Geobacter metallireducens GS-15: one gene and its partner. The protein of the gene in region 2 binds, or shares a complex with, the protein of the main gene of each other region. Links are inferred from orthologs where the notes say so. Each region holds a gene or a part of one and is shown on either strand. Other genes may lie near its edges. The genes, in order: secY and secA.

Region 1 (12,936 bases), 350 kb from region 2 along the record:
CCTGCGATGCGTGCCAATGCGCGGTCCTCCTCTGTAGTCTCTTAGCCTTGTCTCTGGGTATGCTTGGGCGTTTCGCAAATTACACGAACAATTCCCTTGCGCTTGATTATCTTGCATTTGTCACAAATTTTTTTTACTGATGCCCTTACTTTCATCGTTTATCCTTTCGATGCCTCGAATGCGACTAGAGTTTACTGAGTATTTCCGGACCATGCTCCGTTATAGCAACAGTATGTTCAAAATGAGCTGACAGGCCACCATCACATGTGACGGCCGTCCAGCCATCAGCCAACACCTTCACCTGATAGCTCCGCTCATTGATCATAGGCTCAATGGCGAGAACCATTCCTGGTTTCAACCTGACTCCCCGGCCAGGCTCGCCAAAATTCGGAACCTGCGGACTTTCGTGAAGCTTCTTTCCGATCCCGTGCCCCACGAAATCCCTAACGACTGAAAATCCGTGGCGTTCCACATAGCCCTGAACTGCATGCGAAATATCTGACAGCCTATTGCCGGGAACTGCCGCCTCAATTGCACAATAGAGAGACTCTTCAGTCACCTTGACAAGACGCTCCGCTTGGGCAGTAACCTTCGAAACAGGCACTGTTATAGCGGCATCAGCGTAATATCCGCTGTAAACAACACCGAAATCGAGGCTGACTATGTCCCCCTCGACTAATTCACGCTTACTTGGCATGCCATGAACAACCTGCTCATTAAGAGAGCAGCAAAGAGCATAAGGGAACCCCCCATACCCCTTGAATGCAGCCACCGCCTTACGCTTCCGCGCTTCTGACTCTGCAAGTCCGTCAAGAAACAAAGTGGTAACGCCGGCCCGTACCTCAGACCTCAAAATATCGAGAATCTCCGCCACGATCTGTCCAGCGGAGCGCATTTTTTCAATTTCCTGGGGTGACTTTAGAACAATCACCCTACCTACTCGCCACTATGTTCTGAATTGATTGAGAAACGGATTCTATTGAGCCAAGAGCATCAACCTTCCTCAGCAGTGATGCACGCTCATAATACAACTTAAGGGGAACAGTCTGCTCGTCATAAACATCAAGACGACGACGGATTGTCTCCACTTTATCATCATCTCTCTGATAAAGCTCCCCGCCACAACTATCACAGCGCCCTTCCACGGATGGCCGATCATACAGAACATGGAAACCACGACCACATGCCCTACACATGCGCCGTCCCGTCAGACGATCAACCAACACCGCATAGTCCACTTCGAACGATATAACATGGGCAATCGACCGCCCAGCCCCCTGCAACATGCCACCCAGCGCATCAGCCTGGGCCACAGTCCGCGGGAATCCGTCAAGAATAAAACCAGCGGCACAATCGTCAGCCGCAAGTCGCTCATTAACAATACCCACGACAACTTCATCAGGAACAAGCGAACCGGCATCCATATAGGACTTAGCCGTGATCCCCAGCGAAGTCTGATTCGCAACGGCTGACCGCAGGATATCACCGGTAGAAATCTGCGGAATGCCATACGTACCGACAAGAAGGTTAGCTTGCGTCCCCTTGCCTGCGCCAGGAGGACCAAGGAAAATCAAATTCATCGCATTTTCATTTCCAGACACTACTTCCTCCCCCTAACCCTTACCCCCTTCATAAACCCTTCATAACTCCGGGTTATCAAATGGGACTCAATCTGAGCAGCGGTATCCATCCCCACACCCACCGCAATAAGGAGCGCCGTTCCTCCAAAGTAAAACGGCAAATTGAATTTACCTATAAGAATAGAAGGAAGAACGCAAACAGCTGAAATATAAATCGCACCTGCAAACGTCAACTTCGTGAGCACTCGATCCAAATACTCGGAGGTTTCCTTACCGGGGCGAATGCCTGGTATATAACCGCCGTGCTTTTTAACGTTATCTGCCACATCGACGGGGTTAAAAGAAACAGCCGTGTAGAAATAACAGAAGAATACGATAAAAGCAACATAAAATATGTCATATACCCAGTTGCCGGGCGTCAGGCTCTTTGCTGCGGATTGGACCCAGGGAATATTAATGAAGTTTGCCACTGTTGCAGGAAACATAATTATCGAAGAAGCAAAGATCGGCGGTATTACCCCCGCCATATTTACCTTGAGAGGAAGGTGGGACGTCTGACCACCGTACGTCTTCAGCCCTACGACACGTTTAGCATAGTGTATTGGCAATCGGCGCTGGCCGCGCTCAACAAAAACGATCGCAGCGATAACCAAGAACATGAGAACAAGTATAAACAAGATTACAAAGAGAGAAATTTGACCTGTCTTGAGCAGCCGCACCGAGTTGCCCAGCGCCACCGGAATCCTTGCAACAATACCGGCAAAAATGATCAAGGAGATACCGTTACCAATGCCCTTCTCCGACATCTGCTCGCCAAGCCACATAATGAAGGCTGTGCCAGCGGTCAGAGTAATAACGGTCATAAATCTAAATCCCCAGCCAGGACTCGGCACCACAAGCTCACCGGCTGGTCCACGCATGCTTTCGAGTCCGATACTAATGCCCAGAGCCTGAACAACGCTCAAAACGATAGTTCCATACCGCGTGTACTGAATAATCTTCTTGCGGCCAGATTCGCCTTCTTTTGAAAGTTTTTCGATGGCAGGGACAACTACCGTCAACAACTGAAAGATAATAGAGGACGAAATGTACGGCATGATGCCCAGAGCAAATACCGTAAGCTTCTCCAGAGCACCCCCCGAAAACATGTCGAAAAGCCCGAGGAGTGTACCACGGGCTTGTGCAAAGAAGTGTGCAAGTGCGGTGCTGTCGATCCCTGGAGTCGGAATATGGCACCCTACCCGGTAAACGGCGAGCATCCCTAATGAAAAAAGAACTCGCTTTTTAAGTTCCGGTATTCTGAAGATGTTTTGAAACGCCTCTATCAAAGCGTGATCTCCTCAATTTTACCGCCAACTGCTTCAATCTTCTCTTTTGCCTTTGCACTGTATTTGTGAACCTTGACAACGAGAGACTTGGTCACATCACCATCAGCAAGGACCTTGATCCCGTCCTTGACGCCACTTATCAACCCTGCGTTCAGAAGAGCCTCTGCATCCACAGTAGAGCCGCTTTCGAATACGTCCAATTGACCAATGTTGACGATGGCATAATCCTTACGCATAAGCGGAGTGAAGCCGCGCTTGGGAAGACGACGCTGCATCGGCATCTGCCCCCCCTCGAAACCGGCTTTTATGCTCCCACCGCTACGTGCCTTTTGACCTTTATGGCCTTTTGTCGCAGTTTTACCATGACCGGAACCAGTTCCACGGCCAATTCTTTTCCTATCTTTAGTCGCACCGATCGCCGGCTTGAGATTATTCAGTTCCATCACAGACACCTCTGAGTAGATTACTCTTCAACCTTGACCATATGGGAAACCTTGGCAATCATGCCAACGATTTCTGGAGTATTCTTCAAGACAACAGTCTTATTGAGCTTATTGAGCCCCATACCGTTCAGAACAGCTTTCTGTGCCGTGGGGGCTCCAATCTGACTCTTGATCAGTGTAATTTTCAGTCCGGCAGACATGCTTACCCTCCGTAAATGTGTCCTATTCAGCCATTCCGCGCCGCGCCATAATCTCGTCAGGGCTCCGAAGTTGTTTCAGCCCGTCAAAAGCAGCCTTCACAACGTTGTGCGGATTGTTTGAGCCAAGGCACTTGGAGAGAACATTGTGAAGTCCCGCTGATTCGAAAACAGCACGGGCTGCGCCACCGGCGATAACACCAGTACCTGCGGATGCCGGTTTGATAAGCACGCGACCGGCACCAAAGTGTCCTAAAACTTCATAGGGGATTGTCTGGCCTTCGACAATCGGAACCTTGATAAGATTTTTCTTTGCCTGTTCCACGCCCTTGCGGATGGCTTCAGGGACTTCATTAGCCTTGCCCAAACCATAGCCAACAAAACCGCTTCCGTCGCCGACAACAACAAGCGCCGAAAAGCTGAACCGCCTACCACCTTTAACAACTTTCGCGACCCGACTGATATGGACAACTTTGTCAGTAAGGTTCAATTCATTTGGATTGATCTTCTGCAAGTTCACGCCTCCTTGTTGTTCCTTCTAGAAGGACAAACCGTTCTCACGAGCCGAATCAGCAAGGGCTTTGACCCTTCCATGATACAAAAACCCGTTACGGTCGAATACAACGGAAGTAATATTCTTTTCCAGAGCCTTCTTTGCGACCATGGCGCCGACACATTTCGCTGCCTCGACGTTACCAGTGTACTTGAGGGCATCGCTTTCATCTTGTACAGTTGATGCAGATACGAGTGTTACACCCGTTACATCGTCAATTATCTGTGCATAGATGTGACGGGCACTCTTATATACATTCAACCTTGGCCGGTCAGTCGTACCACGAATTTTCTTCCTCACCCGCGTCTTCCGCTTGAGGTGAGCCACTTTCTTCTGAGCGAGAGGACTCACGTTACTTCTCCTTAAGGCTATTTTTTGCCGGTCTTGCCGGCCTTCCTCAGAATTCTCTCGTCGGCATACTTTATACCCTTGCCCTTATAGGGTTCGGGACCGCGGAAAGAACGAATCTTGGCTGCAGTCTGGCCAACGAGCTCTTTATCAATCCCTCTGACAAAGACCTTGGTCATTTTATCCACCTCAACCGTTATGCCTTTAGGGAGAGGAAAATTAATCGGATGAGAGTAACCAAGGCTAAGGCTAAGAACATCGCCCTTTGCCTCTGCCCTATAACCAACGCCGTTTATCTCAAGTATTTTTTCGAACCCTTTAGTTACACCAACGACCATGTTATTGATCAGCGTTCTTGTCAAGCCATGGGCCGAACGTGACTTTATAGCATCATCGGCTCTATTAACACTAACACTCTTCTCCTCTATCTCAAGGGCGATGTCGCTCATAATCTCGCGTAAAAGCGAACCCTTCGGCCCCTCGACCTTCAGAATAGGAGTTACGTACGAAACCTTTACCCCGCTCGGTATCTCAATAGGACGTTTGCCGATCCTGGACATGACTTGTATGCTCCTTACCTTCTCTATTATTACCAGACAGTACAGATAACTTCACCGCCGACGCCCGCCTCGCGAGCAACCTTGTCGGTGAGGATACCCTTGGACGTTGACAGAATAGCGACCCCCATCCCACTCTTCACGCTAGGAATCTCATCACTACCAACGTACACCCTACTACCAGGTTTACTCACACGCTTTATCTCTCTGATGACAGGTTCTTTCTCATCAATAAATCTGAGATAAACACGCAAAACGCCTTGCTTGTTATCAGCGATCACCTTAAAATTCTTGATAAAACCTTCTGCCTTAAGGACATTCGCCAAGCTCACTTTCAAGTTAGAAGACGGAATATCCACCTTCTGGAGCTTTGCCATGCTGGCATTTCGTATCCTTGTGAGCATATCGGCAATAGGGTCAGTCATCGACATTGAGCGTACTCCTCTTTCTTAACGAGTTTACTGCGTTACCAGCTTGACTTGATTACTCCCGGAATCTGACCGGTACTAGCCAGCTTTCTGAGACAAATCCTGCACATATCGAATTTACGATAATAGGCACGGGGCCGTCCGCAGAGGGGGCAACGGTTATACTCACGGACCTTGAATTTGCTTCCCCGTTGTGCCTTTATGATCATCGATGTTTTAGCCACTGACGTCCTCCAAATATATTAGTTCCTGAAAGGCATCCCAAGTTGCTTGAGCAGTGCCTTGCCTTCTTCATCGCTTCGTGCTGACGTTACTATGGTTATGTTGAGCCCTTTGATCTTGTCGATCTTATCGTATTCAATCTCAGGGAAAATAAGCTGTTCTTTGATGCCAAGGGAATAATTGCCACGTCCATCAAAACCCTTACCCGACACACCCTTAAAGTCTCGAACACGTGGAAGCGCTACATTTATGAGCCGATCAAGGAATTCAAACATCTTTTCACGGCGAAGCGTAACCATACAGCCAATGGGCATCCCTTGACGCAGTTTAAAACTTGCGATAGATTTCTTTGCTTTTGTAATAACTGATTTCTGCCCAGTTATCATGGCGAGCTCTTCGACAGCCGAGTCCAGGATCTTGACATTCTGGATTGCCTCTCCAAGGCCCATGTTAACAACTATCTTTTCAATCTTGGGAACCTGCATTATGTTCGAGTATCCAAAGTCCTTCGTCAACTGAGGGACGATCTCGTTCTTGTAAAGCTCATTCAGCCTGGCCATCTCTTCCTCCGTTCCTATTTATCAAACGAGTCGCCGCATTTGATACAAACACGAACTTTCTTGCCGTCCTCAAGCACGTTCATCTTCGAGCGAACCGGTTTCTTGCACTTGTCACAATAGAGCATAACGTTTGAAACATGCAGTGGGTTCTCTTTCTCTACAATGCCACCTGGTTCATTCCCGCGAGCACGCATGTGTCGCTTAACCATGTTAAGCCCTTCCACAAGCACACCATCCTTCTTGGGAAGAATACGGATTACTTTACCAGTCTTGCTTTTATCTTTGCCGGCGATAACAGAAACGGTGTCGCCTTTTTTAACGTGAAATTTCTTGTCGAGCATGGAATATCTCCTCGAAATGTATTACAGAACCTCAGGTGCAAGAGACACAATTTTCATGAATTTCCGCGCCCTCAGTTCTCTTGCGACCGGACCGAAGATCCGAGTGCCGACAGGTTCACGCTGATTGTTAATAACCACAGCCGAATTATCGTCAAAACGGATGTACGAACCGTCAAGGCGTCCAACCTCTTTGGCGGTTCTAACAATTACCGCCTTGACGACATCACCCTTTTTCACTTTGGAATTCGGAATCGCTTCTCTTACAGAAGCAACAATAATATCACCAATTCCAGCATATTTTCTTTTGGATCCGCCAAGAACCTTTATACAAAATAGCTTTCTGGCTCCGGAATTATCCGCAACATCCAAAATGGTCTGCATCTGAATCATGGCTTACTCCCGATCACTCGAACCTATCGATTATCTGACGAACTCTCCAGCGCTTGTCCTTACTCAATGGACGAGTCTCAACGATTTGTACCCTATCGCCAGACTTGCAGCTGTTTTCTTCGTCATGAGCTTTGTATTTGACACTTCGCTTTATGTACTTGTTATAGACAGGATGTTTCACAAGATGTGAAACCTGCACTACAACAGTCTTATCCATTTTATCACTCACAACAATGCCGACTTGGGTCTTTCTGTTCCCGCGCTGACTCATAGCTTCTCTAGCCCCTTCTTTCGCTGAGGAAAGTATTTACCCTAGCGATATCTTTCTTAACAGCCGAGATTTTAGCTGTATTCTCGAGTCTTCCGGTATGAAGTTGGAACCTCAAATTAAATAACTCTTTAGTCAGTTCCACATTCTTCGCCGTCAGTTCTTCGACCGACATATTTTTAAGGTCACTAGCTTTCATAACCTTCCTTCCTGGAAATGAATTTCGTCCCGACAGGAAGCTTGTTCGCAGCAAGGCGGAACGCCTCACGTGCAATTTCCTCGCTGACGCCCTCCATTTCGTAGAGCACTTTACCGGGCTTCACTACACAGACCCATGAATCGGGCGATCCTTTACCCTTTCCCATCCGTGTTTCAGCCGGCTTTGATGTGAGTGGCTTATCTGGAAACATACGAATCCAGATTTTTCCGCCCCTCTTGATATAACGCGTCATTGCAATACGAGCAGCCTCTATCTGACGGGAATCAACCCATCCACACTCCGTTGCCTGGAGACCGAAATCACCGTACGACAGTGTGGCCCCGCGCATTGCAGCGCCCGTCATGCGCCCCTTCATTTGCTTTCTATACTTAACTCTTTTGGGCATCAACATTGGGAAAAACTCCTGTTTCTATTTTTGACCGGGGAGAACTTCACCTTTAAAGATTAGAACTTTTACGCCAATAATCCCATAGGTAGTTTTGGCTTCAGCAAAGCCGTAATCTATATCTGCCCGGAGCGTATGCAAGGGTACGCGCCCCTCTCTGTACCACTCAGTTCGGGACATTTCAGCTCCGCCAAGGCGACCAGAGCATGTAATCCTAATCCCCTTCGCACCGAACTTAAGCGCAGAAGTTACACTTTTTTTCATTGCTCTGCGGAAAGCCACGCGCCGCTCTAGTTGGAGAGCTACGTTCTCCGACACCAGTTGAGCATCCAGCTCGGGCTTCCTGACTTCTTGTATATTGAGGTAGATCTCTTTGTCAGTAAGCTTGGCAAGCTCCTTCTTGAGAGTTTCCACCTCGGCACCCTTCTTACCGATTATAAGCCCAGGCCGAGCAGTAAAGATATTGATCTTCGCCTTACTGGCAGCACGCTCAATCTCGATCTTGGAAACACCCGAGTTAAAAAGGCGCTTTTTCAGGAAATTCCTCAACTTGATATCTTCATGAAGCAGCTTCGCATAATCTGCTTCAGCATACCAACGCGAATCCCATGTTCTGATTACACCAAGCCTGAATCCAATTGGATTTACTTTCTGACCCAAGACATCACCTCCATTCCGATTACTTATCTGCCAGCACTACAGTTACATGGCTGGTAGGCTTTCTGATTTTGCTGGCACGCCCCATAGCACGAGGAGTAAACCTCTTAAGAACTGGCCCCGCGTCAACAAAAATCGTTTTCACGAATAGTCTATCAACGTCTGATGCACCCTTTTGCTCAGCGTTAGCTACTGCTGACTGGAGAAGCTTCGATACCAGTTTTGCAGACGGCTGCGGAGAAAAACGAAGTATAGTGAGAGCATCCTGTATGCCCCTACCCCTCACCATATCCACAACCAGACGAGTTTTCCGCGGGGAAAGGCGGGCAAATGACAATTTAGCTCGTGCTTCCATTCTCTAGGCTCCTTTTACCGGTTACTTCTTCTTCAACTTGCTCTTCTTGTCTGCTGCGTGGCCGTAAAATGTTCTCGTCGGAGCAAACTCACCAAGTTTGTGTCCAACCATATTTTCGGTCACAAAAACAGGAATAAATTTTTTCCCGTTGTGAACGGCAAAAGTCAGACCGATAAAATCCGGAGTGATCGTTGAACGACGCGACCAAGTCTTGAGAACTTTTTTGGAGCCGGTCCCTTCTGCAGCAACCTTTTTTGCCAAATGATCATCAACAAAAGGGCCTTTTTTGATCGAACGTGCCATGGTCTCTATCCTTTAACCAAGTGGTTATTATTTAGTACGCGGCTTCACGATAAACCGTGAAGATGTCTTATTTTTCCTGGTCTTATACCCTTTAGTCGGAATACCCCACGGTGTCACGGGGTGACGACCACCCGAGGTCCGACCTTCACCACCGCCGTGAGGGTGATCGACAGGGTTCATGGCAACACCGCGAACCTTCGGTCTGCGGCCAAGCCAACGCGAGCGACCTGCCTTGCCAATCGTCACGTTTTCATGATCGATATTACCGACCTGACCAACAGTAGCCATACAATCAAGCAAAACCATCCGTACTTCGCCAGACGGAAGCTTCACCTGAGCATATTTCCCTTCCTTAGCCATGAGTTGCGCAAAGGTCCCGGCGCTCCGTGCCAGTTGACCACCTTTACCGATTTTAAGTTCGATATTATGGATAATGGTACCCAGCGGTATGGCGCGAAGAGGAAGAGAGTTACCTGGCTTGATATCAGCACTGGTGCTGGCCAGCACCACATCGCCCACCTTAAGGTTCAATGGGGCCAGAATATAGCGCTTTTCTCCGTCAGAGTAATGCAGTAGAGCAATACGAGCGCTACGGTTGGGATCGTACTCGATGCTCGCAACCTTTGCCGGAATATCAATCTTGTTCCGACGAAAATCCACAAGCCTGTACTTTTTCTTATGACCACCACCTATATGCCGTGATGTTATCCGACCAAAGCTATTACGCCCCCCTGTCTTCTTCAATGTAAGAAGAAGGGATTTCTCCGGACTAGAGGTCGTGATCTCGTCAAACGCTGAACACGTCTGGTGCCGACGGCCTGCTGATGTTGGTTTGTAAGTCTTTATTGCCATGATGTGCTCACTCCACTGCCAAAGTGTTTATATCTCAAAGAAATCAACATTGTTTCCCTCTTTGAGGGTAACATAGGCTTTTTTCCAGTTCGAACGCTTGCCATAGTGACGACCAACACGCTTCAGCTTGCCAGCCACGTTGACAGTATTTACTTCAGAAACTTCAACCTTGAAAAGTTTCTCGACAGCATTCTTGATTTCTATCTTATTTGCGCTACGGTCAACCTCGAAAGAGATCACATTTTTTGCGTCTTTTTCAAGAGTGGTCTTTTCCGTTACAAGAGGCTTTTTTAATATGTCATAAATATTCATGACTGCAGTGCTCCTTCGATCTTCCGAACAGCTGACTGAGTGAGTATGATATTGTTAAACTTAACAATATCGAAAACATTAAGATGCTCAGCTTTAAGAACCTTAACGTCCTTCACGTTGCGCGCAGACAACTCAAGATTCGTATTTGCCTCATCAATAATAACAAGGGTCTTCGTCACGTCGAACGTTTTAAGAACGCCAACAAAACCCTTTGTCGAGATTGATGGCAGCGACAAGCAATCTAGGACTGAAAGCTTATTCTCTTTGAAAAGCATGGACAGAGCTGATCGAACCGCAGCCTTCCTGGCCTTTTTGTTCATCGAAAGTGCATAGGTCTTAGCTTGAGGGCCAAAGGCAACACCGCCACCGACATAGTGCGGTGCACGTATGCAACCCTGGCGAGCCTGCCCGGTACCTTTCTGCTTGAAGGGCTTTTTGCCTCCACCAGAAACAGCCGCACGATTCTTTACGCCAACGGTCCCTGCGCGACGGTTTGCAAGCTGAACCTTAACCGCTTCATGGATGAGATATTCCCTGACGTCGCCGTTAAAGACAGCGTCACTGAGGTCCATCTCACCTACCTTGTTCTTATTGATATCGAAAACGTCGATTGTAGCCATAACTATCTCCGGTCCTGCAAGTCTAACGTGCTTTAACACTGTCTTTGAGAAGCAGAATACCATTCTTCGCGCCTGGTATTGCCCCTCTGATCAGCAGCAGATTGTCCGCTGTGTCAACACGGACAACTTGAAGACGTTGCACCGTAACACGCTCATTTCCGAGTTGGCCTGGCATTTTCTTATTTTTGAACACGCGCGACGGCCATGCAGAACTACCGATCGAACCGGGAGCCCGGTGGAAGCAGGAACCATGGGATGAACGGCCTCCACGGAAGCCCCACCGTTTAATGACACCCTGGAAACCTTTACCAATGCTTGTTCCGGTCACATCGACATAATCACCCGGCGCAAAGATCTCAGCGGTAATAGAGTCGCCAATAGTATACCTGTCGACATCCTCCACCCTGAACTCACGGATATAAGTAAAGACACCTTGGCCAGCGGACTTGCAGTGACCTACAAGCGCGCGCCCCGACTTGTCGGCATCCTTCGCGAGAAAACCTACCTGAATAGCGTTGTACCCGTCTGTCTCAACAGTCTTCTTTTGCAAGACGATACACGGCCCAGCCTCTACTACAGTTACTGGAATGCGCCTGCCATCATCAGCAAAGATCTGGGTCATACCCAGCTTTTTCGCAATCAATCCCTTCTTCATGGCAAAATTCCTATCCTTACATTCGCATTAGAGCTTGATTTCAACATCTACGCCTGCAGAGAGATCAAGCTTCATGAGAGCGTCGACAGTCTGCTGTGTTGGATCAAGAATATCGATGAGACGTTTATGTGTCCGGATTTCGAACTGCTCTCGAGACTTCTTGTCCACGTGCGGTCCCCGGAGGACGCAATACTTATTGATTATCGTCGGGAGAGGGATTGGCCCAGCAACCCGCGCACCTGTTCTTTTTGCAGTATCGACTATCTCACCTACTGATTGATCAAGAAGCTTATGATCAAAAGCTTTAAGGCGGATTCTTATTTTTTGACTTGGCATTTCTTCCTCGTTCCTGCTTTATTCGATAATAGAGCTGACAACACCGGCGCCGACAGTACGGCCACCCTCACGGATAGCGAACCGCAGGCCTTCGTCCATGGCGATTGGGGTGATCAGGTTAACCGTTACGGCTACGTTGTCGCCGGGCATGACCATTTCGGTCCCTGCGGGAAGGTCTACTATGCCGGTCACGTCGGTGGTCCGAAAGTAGAACTGCGGACGATAGCCGTTGAAGAACGGGGTGTGGCGCCCGCCTTCTTCCTTGGTCAGAATGTAGGCCTCGGCCTTGAACTTGGTGTGCGGGGTGATGCTCCCCGGCCTCGCCAGCACCTGGCCACGCTCGATGTCTTCACGCTTTACACCACGGAGCAGGGCGCCGATGTTGTCGCCGGCACGCCCTTCATCGAGGAGCTTGCGGAACATTTCTACACCGGTAACAGTGGTCTTGGTGGTCGTCTTGATTCCAACGATCTCGACTTCCTCGCCCACCTTGACAACGCCACGCTCAACCCGACCAGTGGCAACGGTACCGCGACCGGAGATGGAAAAGACGTCTTCGACGGGCATCAGGAACGGCTTGTCGATGGCGCGCTCAGGCTCGGGAATATAGGCGTCGACGGCGTCCATGAGCTTGACGATGGCTTCAGAGCCGAGCTCGTCCTTGTCGCCATTGAGGGCCTTGAGGGCGGAACCCTTAATGATGGGAATGTCGTCGCCCGGGAAATCATAGGAGGAGAGCAGTTCGCGAATCTCCAGCTCGACGAGCTCAAGAAGCTCTTCGTCATCGACCATGTCAGCCTTGTTAAGGAACACAACGATGTAGGGAACCCCTACCTGACGAGCAAGCAGAATGTGCTCGCGGGTCTGGGGCATGGGGCCGTCGGCGGCGGAGACAACGAGAATCGCGCCGTCCATCTGAGCCGCACCGGTGATCATGTTCTTGACGTAGTCAGCGTGGCCGGGACAGTCAACGTGAGCATAGTGACGCTTTTCGGTTTCATACTCAACGTGCGAGGTGGCGATGGT
Region 2 (15,790 bases):
CGTCGAGATTGTGGCGCCGCCCCACCTCGAAGTCGTTGAAGTCGTGGGCCGGCGTTATCTTCACCACGCCGGTGCCGAACTCCCGGTCCACGTAGTCGTCGGCCACCACCGGAATCTGCCTGTTCAGCAGCGGCAGGATGACCGTCTTCCCCACCAGGCCGGCGTAGCGCTCGTCCTCGGGGTGGACCGCCACGGCGGTGTCCCCCAGCATGGTCTCGGGGCGGGTGGTGGCAACCACGACGAAACGGCCCGGTTCATCCGCCACGGGGTAGCGGAGATGCCAGAGGTTTCCCGCCTTCTCCTCGTGCTCCACCTCGATGTCCGAGAGGGCCGTGTGGCAGCGAGGGCACCAGTTGATGAGGCGGTTGTCCCGGTAGATGAGCCCTTCCTCGTAGAGGCGGACAAAGACCTCGCGCACGGCCCGGGAGAGCCCCTCGTCCATGGTGAAGCGCTCCCGCTCCCAGTCGCAGGAGGCACCGAGGCGCTTCAGCTGCCCGATGATCTGCCCGCCGGACTCGGCCTTCCACTTCCAGACCCGCTCGATGAACGCGTCGCGCCCCAGTTCGTGGCGGCTCTTCCCTTCGGCGGCAAGCTGCCGCTCCACCACGTTCTGGGTGGCAATGCCGGCGTGGTCGGTGCCGGGCATCCAGAGGACATTGTGGCCGCTCATCCGCTTCCATCGGCAGAGGACGTCCTGGAGGGTATTGTTGAGGGCATGCCCCATGTGGAGGGCCCCCGTGACGTTGGGAGGAGGGATGACGATGCTGTAGGAAGGCTTGTCGCTCACCGCTTCGGCGCGGAAGTACCCTTCCCGCTCCCACGTCCGGTACCACTTCTCTTCAACGGCCTGGGGTTCGTAGACCTTTGCCAGTTCCTTGTCTGCCATTGGGATAACCTCTTTCATCTGCAAAATGAAAAATGGGGATGTGTCATCCCCATTTCAGCGCAACAATTCCTGCCGGTCCCTGCCCCCCGGTCCCCGGTTCCTAACTGCCTTCCTTGATCCGGCGGATCTCTTCCTTGATGAGGGTTTCGGCCAGATCGGGCACCACTTCCCACGCGATCCGCTCGATGACCTCCCGGGAAATGCGGGAGATGGCTGCAGCAAGCTGCTCCTCGGTCAGGGTGATGGTCCCTCCACCCCCCTCGACAGCGGGCGCAGCAGTGAAGGACGCGGATGACGGAACCGGTTTCTCTTCAGGAGCAAATGAAGATACCCCGGCGGCCGGAGTAAATTCCGTTTTCAAGGGCATTTCAAAGGGCTCGATGCCCGGGTCAAACGCTCCGGAAACCGGCGTTTCGGAAATGCTTCCGTACGGCTCAACAACGCTTTCAGCGCTCTCCTCGCCGAATACGAATGACTCATCCATGGGGGGAGCACTGAAGGGTGCCGGTTCGACGGAAGCTGACGGAGCAGGCGTTTCCGCCGCCACGGCAAAACCGAACTCGTCGCTGGCAGAGGCAAAGCCGAAATCGACCGACTCGGCGGCAGGCCCCGTTCCGGCACCAAAGACGTCCGGAGTCTGTTCCAGCCCAAAGGGAGAAACCTCGTCTACTGCGGCGGACGCTCCATCGGCAGCCGCCTGGCTGGACTTGACAGGCTCGTCACCGACAACCTCGTCCTCAAGCTCGAAAGCACCCCAGAGATCATCGGCGGGAGATGCCTCCTCAACCGCGAAGACAAAGGGTTGCGGTTCGGGCACGGTTACCTTGGCGGCCGTGGGTTCGGGGGTGGGAGGTGGCGTCACGGCCGGCTGGGGCTCACTGGACGCGGGTTCGTCGAATTCAATGGCAAAGGACTCAACCGGCCCGGCAGCAACTGGTGCAACGGACGCAATTGATTCAGCCGCCTCTGCCACTGTCGGCGCCGCAGGCGGCGTCACGGCCGTCATAGTCGGTGCTGCTGCCGCCACTGACGGCGCCCCGGCCCGGCTTTTGCCAAGATCAAGGAGAGTTTTGACCTTGTCGATAAGTTGCTGGGACTCGAAAGGCTTGGAGATGAAATCGTCGGCGCCGCACTGGCGGGCCTTCTCCTCGTCAAAGGGCTCGAAGGCACCGGTCATGAGGAGGATGGGGACAGTGCCGAGGGCGGGATCCTTCCGGATGGCGGTACAGACCTCGTAGCCGGACTTGCCGGGCATGAGGGCGTCCACCAGCATCACATCAGGGGTGACTTCGCGGGCCTTCTCCACAGCGGAGTCCCCATTGTCAACGACAGTAAGGTCGCAGTCCTCGTTGGCGAAGATGATCCCCACGACCTTCTGGATTGTGATGCTGTCGTCGGCAAGGAGAATCCTGTTGCCCATGAAAAAACCTCCTCGGATAGGAGCGCCGTAAGTCCTGAAAAACCGCGAACAACCGCGGAAAAACTAGCACAGCCCCCCGGTGGGTGTCAAGATGTTTACCGGCCCTGCGGGGCCTTGAACATGGCGATTTCGGACAGTTCCCGAAGGTCTGGGTGGAGCATGGCAAAGGCCACCGTGGAGAGATCGTTCCTGAGCTTCGAGAATGCCCGCGTGCTCCGGTAGTCGAGTCGCGAGGAGAGGAGAACCACGAAGACGTCGTTCTCGGGATCGATCCAGAGGGAGCTTCCCGAATAGCCGGTGTGCCCGAAGGAGGCTTCGGAAAACCCTCTCCCCTTCGGCGAAGAGTAGGGTGACGCGATGTCCCATCCCAGGCCCCGGCGCACCGTGCCGCCACGGGAGAAATGGGGGGCCGCCATCTGGCGCAGGGTCGGGGCCGCGAGCACCCGCTGGCCGTCAAGCTCTCCATCGCCAAGAATCATGCGGCAAAAGCGGGCCAGGTCGCCGGCCGTGGTAAAGATTCCCGCGTGTCCAGCCACGCCGTCAAGGAGCCTGGCCGTGGTGTCCTGAACCTTCCCGAATTGGGGACCGCCCCCGACATCAAGGGTTGCCGCGCAGCGGCCGGCAGCGGCCGGACCGGGATTGAAACAGGTCGCCGTCATGGCAAGGGGGCCATAGACGGTTTCAGACACGACGCGGTCCAGCGGTGTGCCGGTCACCCGACGTACCAGTTCTCCCAGGAGGATGAAATTGATATCGGCGTACCGGAAACGGTGGCCGGGTTCCCCCTTGAGCTTCTGGCGGGCAACCCCTTCGAGGGCGCTCAGGAGAGGACTTGAGGCTGAAAGCGGGAAGTCGTCGAGCCCCGAGGTATGGGTCAGCAGATGCTCCACCAGGACCCCATCCTTCCCCTTGCCGGCGAACTCGGGAAACCAGCGGGTGACGGGATCGGCAAGGGAAAGTCGCCCTTGCTCCACCAACCCCATGACAACCGGCGCCGTGGCCACCACCTTGGTGAGGGATGCCACATCGAAAATGGTTTCTGTCGAGACCGGAAGGGCGCCGGACTCACCGGAGACCCTGCCGAAGGCCGATTCGTAGACGATGCCGTGGCGATTTCCCACGACCACCACCCCCCCGGCGACGAGCCCGTCGGCCATGGCCTTGTCCATCAGGCGCGAAACGGTATTCTGCCATGGAAAGGGGGCGAGAGGGGTGTCGCCGGCGAACACCGGCAGAGAGGTAAAAAGGATGAGGAGCAGAATGAAGAGCTTACGGCACATAGCGGACCCCATCACCAGACGATTGGTAGCAGACTCCAGCTTTTCTTGCAAAACAGGGGCCATCATTCGGCTCTCCAGAAACGGCAAAGGGGAGTTGCCTCCCCTCCAGAGCGTCTGTGCGAACCGGTCCTCAGTTTATCCGGAACTCAACCGCCTTCAGCAGCTTCCCTGCGCTGTCGAGGGCTTCAACCCGCCATGTGCCGATGGAATCGCGGTCAATGGGACGCTTGCTCCAGGTGCGCCACTTCTGGCCCTTGACCTGAAGCTCCTGCTCGCCCACCACTTCACCGTTCCGGTACCAGACGTGCCGGATGGGCGTCTCCTCCCCCGAAGGATTGACGATCCGGGTGAAGCAGTAGAGGGCGGGAACCGACCGGTGATTGATCCGCCGGACCGCATCGATGGGATTGTTGCGGGAGACCTTGGTCGTAACGGCCATCTCGGTGATCCGCAGGGAGCCGCCCTCGGCAGCCATTGACGCTGTCGCTCCAGGCAGACACAACCAAAATGCCGTCAGAAATGCGAACAGTTTTCTCATGAGCATTACCCCCGTGCCGTAGAAGCAGGTTCGTCCGCGCTTTCCTCAGGTCCGGTAATCGGCGTTGATCTTGACATAGTCGTAGGAGAGGTCCGACGTATAGACCGTGGAGACCCCCTCGCCCAGGTGGAGATCAACCGTCACGCTGAATTCCCTCTTTTTGAGGATCTCGGTCCCCCGCGCTTCCGCATCGCCACCAGTAAAGACCCCGGCTCTAACCATCTGCACGTCATCAAAGAACAGTTCGGTCCGGTCAGGATCCACTTCGGCGCCCGAGTACCCCACCGCCGCGAAGATCCGTCCCCAGTTGGCGTCCTGGCCGAAGAATGCGGTCTTCACGAGGCACGAGTTTGCCACCGCCATGGCTGCCCGCTTGGCGTCGGCATCGGACCGGGCCCCCTTGACGGTGATCTCCACGAACTTTGTGGCCCCCTCACCGTCCTTGACGATGAGCTTGGCAAGAGCCAGGAGCACCTCGTCCAGAAGCCGCACAAACTCGGCAGCATCGTCGCTCCCGGCAGAGAGCACCGGGTTGCCGGCAGCGCCGTTGGCCATGATGAGGGCGGTGTCGTTGGTGGAGGTGTCGCCGTCCACGGTGATGGCATTGAAGGAGCGCTCCACCCCGGCGGCAAAGACCGTCCGGAGCCACGTCGGGTCCACCGCCGCGTCGGTCACGATAAAGGCGAGCATGGTGGCCATGTTGGGCATGATCATCCCTGCCCCCTTGGCGATGCCGGCTACGGTGTACTCCATGCCGCCGGCCTTCCCCGTCCTGACCTCCATCTTGGGAAAGGTGTCGGTGGTCATGATGGCGCGGGCCACGTCGTCGAAGGTGCCCGTGCCGAGTCCCCGGACAAGGGGAGGAATCCCGGCTCGCATCCGCTCCATGGGAAGGGGCACGCCGATGACGCCGGTGGAGCAGACGAGCACCTCCTCCTCCGCGGAACCGACCCCGTCGGCCACAAGCCGCGTCGTCTCCCGGGCATCGGCCAATCCGACAGGACCGGTGCAGGCGTTGGCGTTCCCGCTGTTGACGACAATTGCCCGGCAGGCGCCCTTTTTCGTCCGTTCCTGATCGAGGAGGACCGGCGCCGCCTTCACCGCGTTCGTGGTATAGACCCCTGCCACCGCAGCCGGCGTTTCGGAGACAATCAGTGCCAGGTCCAGGCGCCCCGGCTTCTTGATGGCCGCCTCCACGGCGGAGAATTTGAATCCTTTTATGTTCATCATGCCCTCCGCTTGTTTTCGCGTAGGGGGGTGATTAATCACGCCCTATCCTCACGGCAAGCAATCCGGGCGCAACGAATTGCGCCCCCACATGAAATCCCGATCATTTCCCACAGCACTTCTTATACTTCTTCCCGCTCCCGCAGGGGCACGGATCGTTGCGGGAAGCGCTCTTCTTGCTCCTGGCCGGCTGGGGAGCTGTTGCCGGCTCCTCGCCGAGATTGAATACTATCTTCTTCTGGGCCTGTTGCTGCTGTTCCTCTTCCATCCGTTCCACGTCTTCCTCGCGGGCGATCTGGACCCAGAAGATCTTCTCCACGGTTTCTTCGGCGATGCGGGCCATCATATCCATGAAGAGGCGGTAGGCCTCCTTCTTGTACTCCTGCTTCGGGTCCTTCTGGCCGTACCCCCTGAGGCCGATCCCCTCCTTCAGGTGGTCGATGGAGAGGAGATGGTCCTTCCACTGGCTGTCGATAGCCTGGAGCATGATCACCTTGATGAGGTGATCCATGAGCTCGTCGCCGAAGGAAGCCAGCTTCCCTTCATAGGCCTCATGAACCGATTCCTTGAGGAGCTTGCGGAAGCTCTCGGGGGCGAGCCGGTCCATGGTTTCGGCCGGGATGTCGATCTGGAAGCCGAAGGTCTTGTAGACCGCCTCGACAATGGCCTGCCAGTCCCATTCGGAGGCGTGGACCTTGTCGATGGCGAAGGCCGCGGCGATGTCCTCGATGGTGTCGTCGAGCATCTGGGTGAAGTTGCCGCGGATGTCCTCCCCGGCCAGGATTTCCCGGCGCTGGGTGTAGATGACCTCGCGCTGCTTGTTCATGACGTCGTCGTACTCAATGAGGTGCTTGCGGATCTCGAAGTTGTGGGCCTCCACCTTCTTCTGGGCGTTCTCGATGGCCTTGGTGATCATGCCGTGGGTGATGGCCTCCCCCTCCTCGATCTTGAGGAAGTCCATGATCTTGGAGACCCGCTCGGAGCCGAAGATGCGCAGGAGATCATCCTCCAGCGACAGGTAGAAGCGCGATGATCCCGGGTCACCCTGGCGGCCGGAACGGCCCCGGAGCTGGTTGTCGATGCGCCGGGATTCGTGGCGCTCGGTGCCGAGGATGTGAAGGCCGCCCAGCTTCACTACCTCGTCGTGCTCGGCCGCGCACTCCGCCTTGTACTTGGCAAGGATAGCGGCGTACTCCTCATCCGCGGCATCGGGGTTCTCCCGGCGCCACTGCTTGGCCAGGGAATCGGGATTCCCCCCCAACACAATGTCGGTACCGCGGCCGGCCATGTTGGTGGCGATGGTCAGCATCCCCTTGCGCCCCGCCTGGGCCACGATCTCGGCCTCCCGCTCGTGCTGCTTGGCATTGAGGACGTTGTGGGGAATCCCCTGTTTTTTGAGGAGTTCCGAAAGGATCTCGGACTTCTCGATGGAGATGGTACCGACGAGGACCGGCTGCCCCTTCTGGTGGCAATCCTTGATCTCTTCGATTACGGCGGCGAACTTCTCCCGCTCGGTCTTGTAGATGACGTCGGGGAAGTCGGGGCGGAGCAGGGGCCGGTTGGTGGGGATAACCGTCACGTCCAGCTTGTAGATCTTGTGGAATTCCTCGGCCTCGGTGTCGGCGGTACCGGTCATGCCCGAGAGTTTCTCGTACATCCGGAAGTAGTTCTGGAAGGTGATGGTGGCCAGGGTCTGGTTCTCGTTCTCGATCTCCACCCCCTCCTTGGCCTCGATGGCCTGGTGGAGGCCGTCGGACCAACGGCGTCCCGGCATGAGGCGGCCGGTGAACTCATCGACGATGATGACCTCCCCTTCCTTCACCACATAGTCCACGTCGCGCCGGAACAGGGCATGGGCCCGCAGGGCCTGGTTCACGTGGTGGAGGAACTCCATGTGGCGCGGGTCGTAGAGGTTGTCAATCTTCAAGAGCTTCTCCACCTTCAGCACACCCTCCTCGGTGAGGGTGGCGGAGCGGGCCTTCTCATCCACGGTGAAGTCGCCGGTGTATTCCTTTTTCTTGCCCGAGAGGGTGTTGGCCTCCACCTCCTTCATCTCCCCCTTTTTCAGGTGGGGGATGACCCGGTCGATGATGTAGTACTTGTCAGTGGAGTCCTCGGTGGGGCCGGAGATGATGAGCGGCGTCCGGGCCTCGTCGATGAGGATCGAGTCAACCTCGTCCACGATGGAGAAATAGAAGGGACGCTGCACGTAGTCGTCCAGGGAGAACTTCATATTGTCCCGCAGATAGTCGAAGCCGAACTCGTTGTTGGTGCCGTAGGTGATGTCGGCGGCGTAGGCCTCGCGGCGCTCCTCGTCGTCGAGGCCATGGACGATGACGCCGACGGAGAGGCCGAGGAAGTTGTAGATCCGTCCCATCCAGTCGGAGTCGCGCTTGGCCAGGTAGTCGTTGACCGTGACCACATGTACCCCTTTGCCGGTAAGGGCGTTCAGGTAGGCAGGGAGGGTAGCCACAAGCGTCTTACCCTCGCCGGTCTTCATCTCGGCGATCTTGCCGCTGTGGAGCACCATGCCGCCGATGAGCTGCACGTCGAAGTGGCGCATGTTGTGGACTCTCTTGCCCGCCTCGCGGCAGACGGCAAAGGCCTCGGGGAGGAGGGAGTCGAGGGATTCCCCCTTGGCGCAACGCTCCTTGAACTCGGAGGTTTTATTCCTGAGCTGGTCGTCGGTGAGCGCTGCCATCTGGGGCTCCAGCCCGTTGATCTTTTCCACGATGGGCCAGAGGCGCTTCAGTTCCCGCTCGTTCTTGCTTCCCACGATCTTCTTGATGATGGATCCGAACATTATGAGGTGTCTCCTGGAAGGAATATTTTTTAGGGAAATGCAACGGAGAACGGTAGCACAAAGGGGTGAAATGCTCAACAGAATCCGTGTCGAGTCTGGCGTTCAACGTATGTCGTCACGCAATCGTTGCATGTTGAGCACCGTTAGTACTTCCGGTTGTCATACATCCTTCTGGTCTTCCCCTCCGAGCGGGGGAGCTCGCCGTAGGGGAGGACAACCACCTCACAGGAAACCATGAGGCTGTGCTTGACGGCAGAGGCGACCTTTCGGGCAAGGGCCGGGTCGTCGGCCGGAGCACCGTCCTCGCCCCGCTCCACGCGGATGGTCATGTAGTCGCGGCCGTCGGCGCCATGGTCGAGAACTACCTGGAATTCGCTCCCGACCCCCGCCACGGTATCGAGAATCTCATCGATCTGCCCCGGGTAGATGTTGACGCCGCGGAAGATGACCACGTCGTCGGAACGGCCGAGAATCCGGTCGTGACGGGGGAACGTGCAGCCGCAAGGGCAGTCACCGGGGATCAGCCGGGTGAGGTCCCGGGAGCGGTAGCGAATGAGGGGCGCCGCCTCCTTGCGGAGGGTCGTGAAGACCATCTCACCCACCTCCCCGGGTGCCACCGGCTGAAGGGTTTCGGGATCAAGGATTTCGAGGAGATAGTAGTCGGCCCAGTAGTGGACGGCGCCGTTTGCCCCCGGAGCGGCACAGGAAAGGCCGGTGCCGGGGCCGTAGACCTCGGTGAGGCCGGTGATATCGTGAACCGATTCCGCCCCGAGCCCCTCCCGGATTTTGGCGAGCATCGCCTCGCTGGAGCGCTCGGCCCCGAGAATCACCTTCCTGACCTTTATCCGGTCCCTGAGCCCCCGCCGCTGGACTTCCTCCGCCAGGAGCAGCCCCATGGAGGCGGTGCAGCAGACCACCGTGGACTGGACGTCCGTGAGGAAGGTGGTCTGGAGTTCCAGGTTCCCCGGCCCCACCGGCACAGCCAGGGCGCCGTAGCGCTCGCAGGCGGCCTGGAAGCCGATTCCAGCGGTCCAGAGCCCGTAGCCGACGCAGATCTGGACCCGGTCCTCCCGCGTCACCCCCGCCAGCTCGTAGCAGCGGCAGAACATCCGGGCCCAGTCGTCCAGATCCTTCTGGGTGTAGCAGAGGATCTTCCTCTTGCCGGTAGTACCGGATGATGAGTGGATCCGGACAATCTCCTCAAAGGATGCCGACCGGAGCGGAAAGGGATAGCCGGCCCGCAGGTCATCGGCTGTGGTAAAGGGAAGTCTGCGCAGGTCGTCGAGGGTGCGGATATCCTCCGGCGAGACGCCGGCCTGCTGGAACCGCTCCCGGTAGAAGGGGGAGTTGTTCCAGGCGTGGGCGACGGTCCATTGCACGCCGGCAAGCTGCAGCCGTTCAAGGTCGGCAGGGGAAGAAAAGGGGGCGGGAAAACGTGTGAGCATCGTTTATGAAACCTCCGGACGAAAATCAGCCTGCTGCATTCTCCATCCCCAGACGAAGGGCCGCCAGGGAAGCGTCCCGCAGCTTCCCCTTCTCGACCAGGCGCCGTTCTATGGTCCCGATGACCTGGTCGGGAGAGAAGAAGTCTCCCGAGGCGGCGAACCGCGCCACGGCATAGCCGATAAGGATCAGGTTGAGGGACTGGGGATTGCCGAGCTCCAGGGCAAGGGTATCAGCATCGATGACATGGACCGGATGGCCGTCGAGGCCAGCCGGCGCGGCCTTGGCGTTCACGACGACCCAGCCGCCGGGACGAAGGAAATGACGGTGGATCGCCACGTTCTCCGCCTTCATGGCGATGAGTCCGTCGGCGCGCCCCGGTCTCACGAGGGGGCTCGAAAACTCCCCCGCTTTCAGGTGGGAGATGACCACTCCCCCCCGCTGGGCCATGCCGTGGGTCTCGGAGGTCATGACCGGCATCCCCAGGCTGATAGCGGTTTCGGCGAGGATGCGGGTCAGGAAGAGGATTCCCTGGCCGCCGACGCCACTGATGATGAGCTGCTGACCGGTCATTGTCCCACCTCCTCGATTGCCAGCCGCGGGCAGACGTCGATGCAGACACCGCAGTCGGTGCAGATGAGGGTGTCGATGGCGACCCGCTTCTCCTCCTCGTCATAGACCAGGGCCGGGCATTCGAACTGGGTGGTGCAGTAACGGCAGCCGTTGCAGGCGTCGCTGATGGCAACCTTTCGCCGCGGCGGGCGGTCCCCCTTGAAGGTGCGGTCCACCACGCAGGGCTGGCGGGCGATGACCACGGCAAGCCCGTCGGTCCGGGCAAAGGCGACCGCTTCCTTCATGAGGTCGGTGAACGCCGGAAGGTTGCCGGGGCGCCCCACCTTGCAGAACTTCACCCCGCAGGCCCTCACGAGCCCCTCCATGTTGACCGTGGCCGTGGGGACCCCGCCAGCCCCCCACCCCAAGGCCGGGGTCGGCTGGTTGCCGGTCATGGCGGTGGTGGCGTTGTCGAGGATCACGAGGACGAACCGGGCATCCTGGACTACCGCGTCGATGAGGGGGGGAATGCCGGCGTGGAAGAAGGTGGAATCGCCGATGGTGGCGACGATGTCGGGAACCTCGCCGCCGATCTTGTGGGCGTGGTAGAAGCCGCAGGCCTGGGAGACCGCTGCCCCCATGCAGAGGACGGTGTCAACGCCTCCCAGGTTGATGCCGAGGGTGTAGCAGCCGATATCCGACGGAAAGATTCCCTTGGGGGCGGCACGCTTGATGGCATAGAAGCTGGCCCGGTGGGGGCAGCCGGGGCAGAGGGTCGGACGGCGGCCCCCTTCGGCGGCGGGAGCGGGAGCTTCCGGGGTTTCGATCCCGGCAAAGGAGGCAATGAGCCCCTCGATCAGCTCCGGCGACAGCTCTCCCACTTCGGGGACGAAGCCCGAGCGTTTCCCCTTGACTCGGTAGCGGTCGGCTAACTGCAGTTCCATGACGCCGGTGGTCTCTTCGAGAACGAGGATCTCGTCGTATTGTTCGAGGACAGTGGTCACGAAGTCCCCATGGAGCGGATAGGGCTGTACCACCTGCCAGAGGGGGAGCGTCTCCCGGAGCCCCAGGTCATTCAGCACTTCGCGGGCATGGGCCGCGGCGACGCCGGAGGCGACGATGGCCCGACGGGCCGGGGCAGCAGGATTAAGGAGCCGGGGAGCGGTGGGCTCCCAGGCGGCGATCTTTGCAAGCTTCTCCTCCAGTTCCAGGTGGAGACGGTGGCGAAACTTGGGGGTGGCGGCCCAGCGGGCCGGGTTTTTCTCGAAAAGGGCTTTGCGGTCCGATGGGGCCACGGGACCGGGGAGGATGTCCTGGTTGGCGTGGCAGACCCGGGTGGTGGGGCGGAGCATGACCGGAATCTCGAAGGCCTCGGAGAGCTCGAAACCGACTTTCACCAACTCCCGGGCCTGTTCCGGCGAGTCGGGGTCCAGCACCGGCACCTTGGCGCCCATGGCCATGAGGCGGCTGTCCTGCTCGGTCTGGGAGGAGTGGGGACCGGGGTCGTCGGCGCTGATGACCAGAAAGCCCCCCTTTACCCCCAGGTAGGCGGCGCTCATGAACGGGTCGGAGGCCACGTTGAGCCCCACCTGCTTCATGGCGGTTGCGGCCCGCAGTCCCGCCTGGGACGCCGCATAGGCGATCTCCAGGGCCACCTTCTCGTTCACCGCCCACTCCACGTGCATGGGGAGATCATAACGGGCCCGCCACTGGGCCACGGACGAAAGGATCTCCGAGGCGGGGGTACCGGGATAGGAGGCCACCACGTTGCATCCTGCCTCCACAAGGCCGTGGGCCATGGCTTCATTGCCGAGCAACAGCATTCGTTCACTCACCTGCTTTTCCTCCCAACGCAAAATCAGAGAATTCTCCGCACTCGCCCGGTGTTTGTCAACCTGAAATCACGAAACCGCCACCCGGTATTAATCCGAACATGGCGGTTTCATTGACCGGCCCGGTACTCCGGGTCTGTAATGGCAGCCTACTCGCCGCTCACATCAAGGGCTGCGATCCGCAGCGACGGCGCCCCCACGGTGCCGTAAAGCCGAAGGTCGTTCCCCACCCCTTCCACTCCCTGGAAGAGTTCCAGAATATTCCCGGAGATGGCGATTCCCTTGACCGGAACCGTCACCTTCCCCTCTTCGATGAGGAAACCGGCGGCCCCCACGGAGAAGTCGCCGGAGATGGGATTGGCGGTGTGCATCCCCATGACGTCGGTGAGAAGGATCCCCCGCCCGATGCCGGCCATGAGGTCATCGAAGGGGACGGTGCCGTTCTCGATGAAGAGGTTGGACACTCCCATGTGGGGAGGGGACTTGATGCCGCCGCGGCTGGCATTGCCGGTGGAAGCGACACCGTCTTTTCGGGCCCGGAGAGTGTCGTAGAGGTAGCCACGGAGCACGCCGTCCTCCACGAGGATTGTGTTCTGCTTCGGCACCCCCTCGGCATCGAAGGGGGCAGTCCCCATGCCGCCGGGGAGGGTCCCGTCATCCCGAATCCGGAGGAGGGGGCTGACAATCCGGGTTCCCTTTTTCCCCACCAGGAGCGACTTCCCCTTCTGGACGCTCTCGGCCAGGAAGGCGGAGGCGAGCACCTCCAGGATTTCGGTGGCCACGTAGTTGTCGAGAACCGCCGGACAGCGCATGGTCGGGATCTTCGCGGCCCCCAGAAGCCCCACCGCCTTGGCCACGGCCCGTGTCGCGATCCGGTCAACGGACAGATCGGTGAAATGGTTGGCGAAGTCGAAGTCCCACCCCATCTGGGAATTGCCGCTTTCCTCGGCGATAGCCGAGACGCTGGCCGACACCGACGTACCCCGGCAGGTGGCATCGACGCCACGGGAGTTGACGATACGGGTCTCCACCGTCGACTCGCCGAAGGAGCATTTGCGCACCCGCTTCACCCGCGGGTCGGCAGCCATGACGAGCCGCTCCAGCTCCATGGCCCGCGCCACCTTCTCCGCTTCGGGCACGGCCGCCAGCCCCTCGTCGTAGAGCCCGGGGATCTCCGAACCGGGACGGGGCTCGGGAAAGGCATGGTGCTCATCGGGGGTCTGGGCTCCGGCCCCCACGAGGGCGTTTTCCACCATGCGGGCAAGGTCGGCAGGCTCCATGCTGGTGGAGTACGAGAACCCCATGCCGCCGTTCTTCAGGACCCGGATGCTTACCCCGCCCGGGGCGGAGCACTTGAAGGTGTCCACCTTCTGCTCCTTCACCTCGATGGAGAGTAGGCGCGACGTTGCGGCGGCAACCTCCCACCCGTCCAGGGGACGGTCCTTCAGGAGGGTGGCGACGGTTTCGATCATTTCATTTGTGTTCATGGGCATACCTGTCGAGGACTATTCGAGGTCCAGGATCATTGCGATCTCGTCGCAGTCGGGGAATTTCACGCACTTCATGCAATCGCCCCACACCTTGTGGGGAAGCTCCGACTTGTCCACGATCCGCATCCCGAACGTGCCGAAGAAATTGGGCTTGTAGGTGAGGCAGAAAACCCGCTTGAGCCCCAGTTGGCGGGCCTCGTCGATGCAGGCGTTCACGACCTGGGTACCGATCCCCTTCCGCCCCGTCTCCTCCGCCACGGCCACGGAACGGATCTCTGCCAGGTCCTCCCAGATGATGTGGAGGGCGGCAGTGCCGACGATCTCCCCCCCTTCCTCCCACACATAGAAGTCACGGATCGACTCGTAGAGCTCCGACAGGGAACGGGAGAGCATGTCCCCCTGACTGGCGAAGTGGGTGAGGAGCTTCTGGATGTTCTTGACGTCACCTATCTGGGCCTTGCGGAGCATGGGTGGGTCTCCTTCTGTGGTGTGGATGGGATGGTCCTGCGTTAAATGGCTATTTACGCCGATCCATAACATAACAGCTTCTGTGGGATTTCTTGGCCATCTTTTTCAGTTCCGCCGCCACCTCGGCCACCTTGGCGTAGTGGCCGATCTTCGGCGAATCCATGGGAACAATGGAGATGGCGACCCCCATGAGGGGCACCCGTTCCTCGTTCCCCTTGCGGTCGTGGGCCACGTAGAATCCCCGCGCCTTCTCCTCCTCGTTGAAGAGCTCGGAAACGACGGCGGTGAAGTTGGCGATGATCCGCTCCGACACGGCCTCGGCCTGCTCCAGGGGCACGATGAAGACGAAATCGTCGCCGCCTATGTGGCCCGCAAACCCCTCACCCGCCTCCTTGACGGCATTGGCGATGATGCGGGCAACCATCCGGATCACCTCGTCGCCGTGGGCGAAGCCATAGACGTCATTGTACTGTTTGAAGTGGTTGATGTCCACGTAACAGACCCCCATGGGCTTTCCCACCGCATGCTCGATGGCGCGCTGGATGGAGGTGTTGCCGGGGAGCCTCGTCAGGGGATTGTTATCGAAGACCCGCCTGAGGCGCCGCAGCGACAGGACAATCCGGGTGAAGAGATCCCGGTAACTGAGTGGGGTAGTGACGAAATCGTCGAGGGGATATTCCTCCCAGTCGAACCCTTCGGCAGCCCATTCGGGGATCATCCCTATGACCGGGATGGTGGAGAAGAAGAAATCATCCTTCAGGCTGTGGATGATGCCGAGAAGCGTCTGGTCGGGGGTCGCCAGGTCTATGAGCACCACGTCGGGGGGGTCGGAGTAGATGAGCCCCATGACACTGGGAGGATTATCAAGGGTGACCACCTGGTACCCCTTGCTCTGGAGGCGCAGTTCGAGGCTCCCGTCCCCGCCGCTGGGGCTGGTGACGACGATGATCCTCAGATTAGTTCCCATCGGCGGACTGTATCTCCAGGCTGAAGTTTTTGACTTCCACCAGCCGGTCCTCAAGCTCTTCCACAATGGCGGCAAGGTCGTCCTCGGCCATGCCGAGCCACTCCCAGGCCGTGGGCTGGATGCGGGGTACATAGACTTCACCGCTGAAGCCGAAACCGCTCGCCTTGACGAGCACGTCGGCCAGATGCACCACGGCGGTCTTCATCTTGTGGTGCTGAGCGTTGGCCACGTCGTGGTGGCAGGCAACCGGCTCGCTCAGCTTATTGGGAAGATACCAGTTGTGCACCAGCCACTCCCCGACCTCGGCGTGGTTGGTCTGGAGCACCTGCCGTTCGGCTTCAAGCATGGGAATGCCGTCACGCTCCACCATGTTACAGATCCGCTCATAATCCTCGGCGCACTTCTCCTTGATAATCACCTTGCCGATGTCATGGAGAAGGGCCGCGGTGGAGATCTCCTCGACCTCGGGAAGCTTCAGGTGCCTGGCGATGATATTTGCCGCCACGCCGGCCCCCAGGGAGTGCTCCCACAGCCCGACGATGGTCTTTTCCATAATCTCGAAGATGGAAGAGCTGAGGGCGAGACTCTTGATGACGTTCACCCCCAGGAGGATGAGGGCGTTGGAGATGGTGGAAACCCGGTAGAAACCGTAGGACGGAGAATTGACAAGCCTCAGCACCCGGGCCGACAATATCTGGTCCGAGGATACCAGGCGGGCCATCTCCTCGATGCTGGACTTGCGGTTTTCAGCCAGGGCCTGGAGCCGCGACACAACGCCGGGAAGAGTCGGGAGCGAGTTCGTATCCCGGATGATGTCGAGGATCTTGTCGCGCTTACTTCCCACCTTCACCCCCCATGGAGCGGATAATGTTCTTGCGGTAGAT

The links.
Region 1: the proteins of secA (region 2) and secY are in contact, whole or in part, in a crystal structure (PDB 3DIN), measured with the Thermotoga maritima proteins. The link is inferred for Geobacter metallireducens GS-15 from one-to-one orthologs. Residues at the interface, in WP_004082002.1 of Thermotoga maritima: Glu261, Ala262, Arg263, Lys300, Ala301, Arg302, Thr303, Ile304, Ile305, Leu323, Tyr324, Asp325, Pro326, Val329, Ser330, Tyr333, Ile336, Lys340, Phe345, Val349, Glu363, Phe364, Tyr374, Ser375, Gly376, Gly377, Glu393, Ile395, Thr482, Ser483; in WP_004081795.1 of Thermotoga maritima: Glu108, Gly109, Glu110, Glu111, Ala236, Glu237, Arg238, Arg239, Ile240, Thr241, Ile242, Gln243, Tyr244, Ala245, Arg246, Arg247, Val248, Thr249, Gly250, Arg251, Arg252, Val253, Tyr254, Gly256, Ala257, Ser258, Thr259, Tyr260, Leu261, Pro262.

The regions. Positions count from the first base shown.
Region 1 is NC_007517.1:698,958-711,893, reverse strand. Bases 755-3,749 are described here. They hold secY (preprotein translocase subunit SecY), read right to left. Parts: upstream 2,909-3,749; coding sequence 1,601-2,908; downstream 755-1,600. Other genes in these bases: rpsE (30S ribosomal protein S5), read right to left, coding at 3,574-3,749; rpmD (50S ribosomal protein L30), read right to left, coding at 3,372-3,551; rplO (50S ribosomal protein L15), read right to left, coding at 2,905-3,351; GMET_RS03255 (adenylate kinase), read right to left, coding at 933-1,580; map (type I methionyl aminopeptidase), read right to left, coding at 755-931. In the rest of the region: rpsM (30S ribosomal protein S13), read right to left, coding at 1-17; rpmJ (50S ribosomal protein L36), read right to left, coding at 42-155; more of map, read right to left, coding at 185-754; more of rpsE, read right to left, coding at 3,750-4,062; rplR (50S ribosomal protein L18), read right to left, coding at 4,087-4,452; rplF (50S ribosomal protein L6), read right to left, coding at 4,470-5,009; rpsH (30S ribosomal protein S8), read right to left, coding at 5,039-5,437; GMET_RS18235 (type Z 30S ribosomal protein S14), read right to left, coding at 5,473-5,658; rplE (50S ribosomal protein L5), read right to left, coding at 5,677-6,216; rplX (50S ribosomal protein L24), read right to left, coding at 6,231-6,557; rplN (50S ribosomal protein L14), read right to left, coding at 6,579-6,947; rpsQ (30S ribosomal protein S17), read right to left, coding at 6,961-7,218; rpmC (50S ribosomal protein L29), read right to left, coding at 7,226-7,414; rplP (50S ribosomal protein L16), read right to left, coding at 7,404-7,826; rpsC (30S ribosomal protein S3), read right to left, coding at 7,845-8,480; rplV (50S ribosomal protein L22), read right to left, coding at 8,500-8,832; and 7 more genes. UniProt on the Escherichia coli protein: The central subunit of the protein translocation channel SecYEG. Consists of two halves formed by TMs 1-5 and 6-10.
Region 2 is NC_007517.1:1,047,571-1,063,360, reverse strand. Bases 5,255-8,470 are described here. They hold secA (preprotein translocase subunit SecA), read right to left. Parts: upstream 8,155-8,470; coding sequence 5,455-8,154; downstream 5,255-5,454. Other genes in these bases: GMET_RS04755 (phenylacetate--CoA ligase), read right to left, coding at 8,298-8,470; argJ (bifunctional glutamate N-acetyltransferase/amino-acid acetyltransferase ArgJ), read right to left, coding at 5,255-5,354. Outside these bases: GMET_RS04785 (valine--tRNA ligase), read right to left, coding at 1-886; GMET_RS04780 (response regulator), read right to left, coding at 987-2,306; GMET_RS04775 (serine hydrolase domain-containing protein), read right to left, coding at 2,402-3,652; GMET_RS04770 (DUF2914 domain-containing protein), read right to left, coding at 3,717-4,061; more of argJ, read right to left, coding at 4,170-5,254; more of GMET_RS04755, read right to left, coding at 8,471-9,599; GMET_RS04750 (indolepyruvate oxidoreductase subunit beta), read right to left, coding at 9,625-10,170; GMET_RS04745 (thiamine pyrophosphate-dependent enzyme), read right to left, coding at 10,167-11,984; GMET_RS04740 (TldD/PmbA family protein), read right to left, coding at 12,131-13,468; GMET_RS04735 (N-acetyltransferase), read right to left, coding at 13,487-13,939; GMET_RS04730 (GGDEF domain-containing protein), read right to left, coding at 13,989-14,906; GMET_RS04725 (HDOD domain-containing protein), read right to left, coding at 14,896-15,750; GMET_RS04720 (hypothetical protein), read right to left, coding at 15,740-15,790. UniProt on the Escherichia coli protein: Required for protein export, interacts with the SecYEG preprotein conducting channel.